One region of the Enterococcus avium genome, then DNA from elsewhere that is predicted to be linked to it. Evidence: riboswitches for the same ligand, from Rfam matches in the RefSeq annotation. Region 1 holds a riboswitch; the other holds the start of a gene.
What was found. A riboswitch is a leader RNA that binds a small molecule or an ion and turns the genes downstream of it on or off. The one in region 1 is predicted to bind thiamine pyrophosphate.
Positions count from the first base shown of each region.

Region 1 (3,579 bases):
CACGTAACGTCAACGATTATGATAAAACCAAGGAGGTTACCATAATGAATAATTTTAGTGTAAAAATAATTGATACTTTGTCTTATTATGAAGCGTGTCTGCAGGGTCAGAAGGATGAAAATACTTTCCGCTATGAGTTGATGCAACCTTTCGAGGAAATGTGGCGGTATTTAAGTGTTCCCCTCATGCCAAAAACTTCGGGAGGCTATGATGTTTTGATGGCATCAGAGATGATGGGCATCTGGACGCCGCGAAAACGTAGAGAGCTGATTGAAACTAAGGTAAACCCTTTAAAAGACACGAATATTTTCGGAGAATGTCGTCAAGTTATAGAAAAAAGCGCACAGCTTTTCACTGACATTGGCTATCAAATACCGGTCGAAGAGTTTAATGTAAATATCTTGCTCGGTGATCCGGAAAACAGCGTCTTGATGGCAAGTGAAGGGTATAGCGGATTTGGCGGGATACCTGGGTACATTTTGTTAATCGTTGTTCCGAATGAATTCAATCGCACACGACTAAAATCTGCTTTGGCACATGAGTTTAATCATAATATTCGGTTTACCTATGAGCCCTTTAATCATGGAGATGTGAGTGTCGAAGATTATTTAGTGATTGAAGGCTTAGCGGAGGTTTTTGCCGAAACGCTTTATGGCATCGAACATCGTGGACCATGGGTACAAGATTACGACCAGGAAGAATTGGACTATACGATCGAAGTAATGAAGGGTGGACGTAATGCTCGCGGCTTTGATCAGGTTTCTGCGTATATGTATGGGGATGAAGTTGCCCGTGAGCAGGGGTATCAACCTGTAGGACTCTCAAGAAACGCTGGATATACAATTGGTTATCATCTCATAAAGAATTATTTGAAAAATACTGAAAAAACAATAGCTGAAGCGACTTTGACACCCAGTCGAATTCTTGTTCAGGAATCAAGAATTTTTGATTAGACACGAGAAGTTTTAAATAGCAATCGTTTTTCTAAAAAGAGTATGCTATACTTTTATTAATTGAATGACACTAGGGGTGCTTTTGAAGCTGAGATTATACCCATTGAACCTGAAACAGTTAGTACTGGCGCAGGGAATGTGTGATGTTTAGAATTTTGCACCCGACCGTTTTTTTGCGGTCGGGTTTTCTTCAGTATGCGTGTTTTGTGCAGAGAGCCTCCTTTTCATTCTTATGAGAATAAAGGAGGTTTTTTTATGTTGTGACTAGGAGACGTTGGAAGAGTCGTATCAAGTGGGCGTACTAAAAAAGTTAATAAGAGGAGATAGAGAATGAATTTTACAAAAATTGCGCGTCAAGAAGCAGCATCATTTTGGGAAGGAAGCTTTGAGCATCCATTTATCACGGCATTGGCAGATGGAAATTTGGCTCCAGAAATTTTTCGCTATTATTTACTTCAGGATCGCTATTATCTTGAACATTTTAGCAAGCTTTATCATTTAATTGCGGAACAAACAAACGATTGGGAAGCGCAGGAGCAGTTGCAAGAAAATGCTGAAAATCTTAAGCTAGGTGAAATGGCAATTCGCAAGGAGTTCTTTTCAGAATTAAGGATTACTGAGCATGAGATTTTGACTACACCGATTGCACCTACAGCTTATCATTACGTTTCGCATATGTATCGACAGTTGATTGACGGTACACCAAATACTGCTTTTGCAGGGATGCTTCCATGTGCCTGGCTGTATCAAGAAATCGGTGTTCGTTTGATTGACACGGGCTCTCCTAATCCTTTGTATCAGCGCTGGATTGAGACCTATGCTGGTGAGGCCGCTGCTGAAGGGATAAAAAAAGAGTGTGCGCTCTTAGATCGTCTATATCAAGAAAGTTCAATCAAAGAACAGCAGCAAATGATCGACGCCTTCGTGATCAGTAGTAAAATGGAATACGCCTTTTGGGAAATGGCTGTTAAATTAGAAAAATGGTAATGCATCAAGAGATCGTTCGATTGTGGACGGTCTTTTTTTTGAAACAATTTACAAATCGCATAGTTTATATGTTAAAATGCAAGTTAACACTTGCATTATTAGGAGGTATGTAAAATGATTTCGGGAGCTGAATTGGTTGTTAAAGCATTAATTGATGAGAAGGTTGACGTATGTTTTGCTTATCCGGGAGGACAGGCGATTGATTTGTTTGATGCGCTTTATCAGAGAAAGGAATTTCGCGTTATTTTGCCTAGACATGAGCAAGGATTGATTCATGCCGCAGATGGGTATGCGCGATCCACTGGAAAAGTCGGTGTTTGTCTAGTTACTAGTGGTCCAGGAGCAACAAATCTGATAACAGGGATTGCTACGGCGGGCTACGATTCCTCTCCGCTGGTTTGTATCACAGGACAGGTTTCAACACAGCTGATTGGGAAGGACGCTTTTCAAGAAGTAGATATGGTGGGAATCTGTCGCTCAATTGCTAAATATGCCGTAACAGTCAGGAATCGAGAGGATTTAGGAAAAATTCTGAAGAAAGCATTTGTTATTGCGCAATCTGGTAAACCAGGAGTTGTAGTCGTTGATATACCGAAAAATATTCAGCAAGAACTCGGTTCAGAAAAATACCCAAAAGAAGTAGCAATTCGTGGTGGTCAGAAAACGCAAATGATCCCACTGGAAAAACTAGAAACCGCAGCTGAAATACTCGAAACCGCTAAGAAACCTGTCTTGCTGCTTGGAGGTGGCGTTCATCGCGCTAGAGCGTATAAAGAAATAGCCGCCTTTATTGAAATGTACAATCTGCCAGTTGTTAGTACGATTATGGGAAAAGGGTCTTTACCTAGTAATCACCCAAATTATATTGGTAATGTAGGTATTCACGGCAGCTATGCAGCAAATCAGGCAATTTTAAACAGTGATGTTCTTTTGGCTTTAGGGACACGTTTGAATGATCGTGTGACTGGAAATGCCGCAGTGTTTTGTCCTTTCACAAAGCTGATTCATGTAGATATTGATCCAGCAACCATTGATAAAAATGTCGACACTCAAATTGGGTTAGTAGGAGACATTAAAGAAATATTGCCAAAAATCACTTACATGCTGTATTCGAAAAATCATGAGAAATGGCTACAAGAAATCAAAAATAAGGATCTACTTTCGCCTGTTCACATGAAAGAAGTAGGTTTAACACCAGAAAAAATCATTCAGAAAATCAACGAACATTTCTCAAATGCAATCGTGGTAACCGACGTTGGACAAAATCAGTTATGGACGACCCAATTTCTTGAAATCACAAAAGAAAGACAACTGCTGACTTCAGGTGGATTAGGTACGATGGGCTTCGGTTTTCCAGCATCTATTGGGGCCAAATTAGGGAATCTGGAAAAGGATGTCCTGACAATTACGGGTGATGGCGGTTTTCAAATGAACCTTCAAGAGCTTGCGACAGTGATGTTAGAAAAAATTCCGATTATTATTTGCATTTTCAACAATGAAAGTTTAGGAAATGTTCGTCAATGGCAAGAAATGTTCTATGACAAACGCTATTCTTACACGAAGTTAAGGGTGGACGGCATGTCTTATCTACCAGATTTCATCGCTTTAGGCCGCAGCTATGGAGTAGACGGTATTAGAA
Region 1 covers NZ_NBSL01000002.1:1,478,329-1,481,907, reverse strand. Annotated here, with positions in the region: gene AUF14_RS07590 (DUF2268 domain-containing protein) at 45-953, shown strand; TPP riboswitch at 1,016-1,107, shown strand; gene tenA (thiaminase II) at 1,284-1,940, shown strand; gene ilvB (biosynthetic-type acetolactate synthase large subunit) at 2,055-3,579, shown strand, end outside.

Region 2 (3,579 bases), 1.3 Mb from region 1:
ATACTAGTCCAGAATTCCAGATTATTGAAGAGCTTTTGTATGAGGAGTGCGAAAATATTACTGCATTAGCTAAAAAACTGTACCTCAGTTCTTCAAATACACAGCGTTATTTGAAAAAGCTAGAGAAAATCTTATCATTGGCGGGCATGGAATTATGTTATCGACCATTGCGAGTAGAGGGAAACGAAGGAGAAATCCGAAATTTTTATTATCGATTTTACAGTGAGAAACAAAATGCTTTTGAAAGCTCGATGCCGAAATTACCAACGAAGCACTACCATATTATCGGAGAATATGTAGAAGAGTTTGTCAGAGTGAATCAAATTCATGAAAAATATGTTTTTCAAAAGCGCTTGATTTATAATTTCTATATTAGTATTTGGCGAGTGAAAAATGGTCATAGTTATCCAAAAGGAGAGCTGCGGACTGAAGGATTGTTTTTGCCTATGGATATCGAGTATAAGAAACTAAGACAAGCCGTTCGAGAAGGTTTAGATCTAGAATTGACACCAGAAATGGTGAGGGAAGGCCTATGGTTAATTTTTTCTGATTCGATCGTATTCAGCTTTCAACACCGTGAACTTGCTATGACAGATAATGCAAACTATCAGCAGCTATTTATGCGTCATTATGAACTCGTGGAAGAATACAATGAGATGCTAGGCTATCGATTAGAAAAACAAAGCAGAATTGACTTAGCGACAGTTTTATCAAATGATTTTTATATGTATGATCCCCAAGGGCAATATGTCTGTTTACTATGGCGTAACAGAACTATGTTTTTATCGGAAGCATCAAAAATGTATAGTCGCGGTGTAGAAAAAATAACGAATTTAGTAAAAAGATTTGTAGCGAAATATGAGATGTATCAGGAAGAAGATTTTATCCGTAACTATGTCTATCTACTGATTACGATGGAAGAAAGGTGTATGGAATGGTTGGCAAATCAAGAACCACTATTAAAAGTTTTGTTATTATCTGATTTGACGCCTACAGAAGAAAGCTTTTTAGCGAAACAAATTTCTGATACAATTTATGGAAACTTCATAATCAATCATTTTGAGAATCTATCAGGAGGAATCGCTCAGTTGCATTATGAGTTGAAAAATTATGATTGCTTGATTACTACAGGTTCAGCTGAAGGCTTGCCGAATGATTATCCCGTAGTCGTAATTGATCCTTTTTTAACTAGTCAAAGTACACGTTGGATACAAGAAATGATCAGTGAGCTTGAAGAAAAACGGAATTTGGTCACTATGATAGAATAGTAGCGAAAGAAGGTTGAGTATGGATAATAATAGTATGGAAAAAATCAATCAATTTCGCGATGAACGAAACTGGCGTCCTTTTCATAATGAGAAGGATTTAGCCTTGTCGATCTGCTTGGAGGCGGCTGAACTATTAGAGCTTTTTCAGTGGAAAGATTCCGAAGAAGCGAGGACACAAACGGAGCGATTGAAGGAAGAATTAGCGGATGTACTGATTTATTCTTACATGATGGCAGATAATTTGGACTTTGATATTAACGAGATCATTAGTGAGAAATTGAAGAAGAATGCGATTAAATATCCGGTAGAAAAAGAGTAGATATTCGATACTAAGTCGCAAAAAAAGCAGAATTTTCTGCTTTTTTTATTCATGTAATTCCAACGGTAAGCCATCTGGATCAAAGAAGAAGGTCATTTTCTCTCCAGTAAAATCATCGGTTCGCAAAGGCTCGCAATCAATACCGTGACTATTTAAATAAGCGACTGTTGCTTCGATGTCCGTTGTTTTAAACGCAAGATGGCGTAAGCCTGCTGCTTCTGGAAAGCTAGGACGCTTTGGTGGATTTTTAATAGCGAAGATCTCTAATTCCGCATCATTTAGCTGTAAATCCAATTTATAATCTTGGCGTTCTGGTCGGAAATTTTCACGAATGATTGGCAGACCAAGAATATCTACATAAAAATGTCGTGCCTTTTGATAGTCTGAAACGATGATAGCGACGTGATGGATGGCAGAAAAAGCTGGTTTTTGCATGAGTAGGTCCTCCTTTTTTCTCATTATAAGCTAGTTGGAATAAAAAAAGTATGTTATACTCCAATCAATTGAAGAGAAACATTTGGGGTGCTTTTTGGCTGAGATTATACCCATGGAACCTGATGCAGTTAAAACTGTCGCAGGGAAATGTAGCTAGTTGACTGATCGTACCCGACCATTTTGTTTTGGTTGGGTTTTTCTGTCTTTTACTCCTTTTGTTTCTTGTAGAAAGGAGTTATTTGTCGTGGAAAAAAGTAAAATTCATAAGCTGACGTTATTGGCTCTAATGATCGCATTAGATGTTGTGTTGTCTCCCTTGATGCGGATCGAAGGGATGGCGCCGATGTCCAGTGTGATGAACATTATCGCTGGAGTGTTGCTAGGACCATTTTACGGAACAGTCATGGCGTTAGTCTGTGCATTGATACGGATGACGATGTTGGGGATTCCGCCTTTAGCATTGACGGGTGCAGTATTTGGTGCATTTTTTGCTGGTTTATTTTATCGTTTAGGAGGAAGACTGATTTGGTCAATGCTGGGTGAAATCGTGGGTACAGGAATCATCGGTTCGCTCTTATCCTATCCTGTAATGGTCTGGTTTACAGGGAGTCAAAATGAGCTATACTGGTTGATTTACACTCCGAGATTTGTCGGAGCAACGTTGATTGGTTCGGCGATTGCTTTTGTTGTGTTGGTTAAATTGCAGGAAACAACGATTTTTAAACGCTGGCAGCGGTTGTTTTCAAGTGAAAGGATGTTTGGATGATCAAAACGAATATTTCAAAGGGATTTCCATTAGAAAATGCTCCGTTAGTTCATTGTATAACCAATGAAGTAACCTGTGAAACGGTCGCAAATGCACTGCTTTACGTTGGTGCAAAGCCGATTATGGCTTCTGATCCTCGGGAGTTTGAGGAATTATTTCAACAAACAGATGGGTTGCTGCTGAATATCGGACATCTGTCGGAAGAACGTGGGACCAGTCTGTTGGCAGCGAGCAAACTAGCAAATAGCGTTCATAAGCCAACGGTGGTAGATTTGGTCGGTTATGGCGTCAGTCGGGTTCGAAATCAAGTAGGGCGTTCGTTGGTGGCGGAAAATCCAACAGTAGTGAAAGGCAATATTTCTGAACTACGGAATTTTTGCGGGCTGTCGAGTCAAGCTCGTGGAGTGGATGGTAGTGAGCTAGATCAAAGTGAGGAAGCAATTGCTGAATTATCGGAAGCTATGCAGAAGTTAGCGGCTCTTTATCCGAAGACCACGTTCCTAGCAACAGGTACTCAAGATATTATTGTCGATCAAGAACGTATTTTTCATTTAATGAATGGTGTGTCTGCGTTGGATCGTTTTACCGGTACAGGCGATGTTGTAGGTGCGTTGATTGCAGCTTTATTAGGCAGCGGAATGAAAGCGATTGATGCGGCTGTAACTGCGGTTAGCTATTTTAATCTTTGCGGTGAGCAGGCAGGAGATACGATCGGTTTAGCCGCTTTCCGGCAAGAGACGTTGAATCAGCTTTCAATATTGATGGAGGAGAACTGGTGGACAAAAGTGAAA
Region 2 covers NZ_NBSL01000002.1:2,778,688-2,782,266, forward strand. Annotated here, with positions in the region: gene AUF14_RS13910 (helix-turn-helix domain-containing protein) at 1-1,268, shown strand, start outside; gene AUF14_RS13915 (nucleotide pyrophosphohydrolase) at 1,288-1,587, shown strand; gene gloA2 (SMU1112c/YaeR family gloxylase I-like metalloprotein) at 1,633-2,022, opposite strand; TPP riboswitch at 2,096-2,185, shown strand; gene thiW (energy coupling factor transporter S component ThiW) at 2,309-2,788, shown strand; gene AUF14_RS13930 (hydroxyethylthiazole kinase) at 2,785-3,579, shown strand, end outside; gene thiE (thiamine phosphate synthase) at 3,564-3,579, shown strand, end outside.
Region 2: linked by a shared signal. The riboswitch ahead of thiW (energy coupling factor transporter S component ThiW) and the one ahead of tenA (thiaminase II) in region 1 are both predicted to bind thiamine pyrophosphate.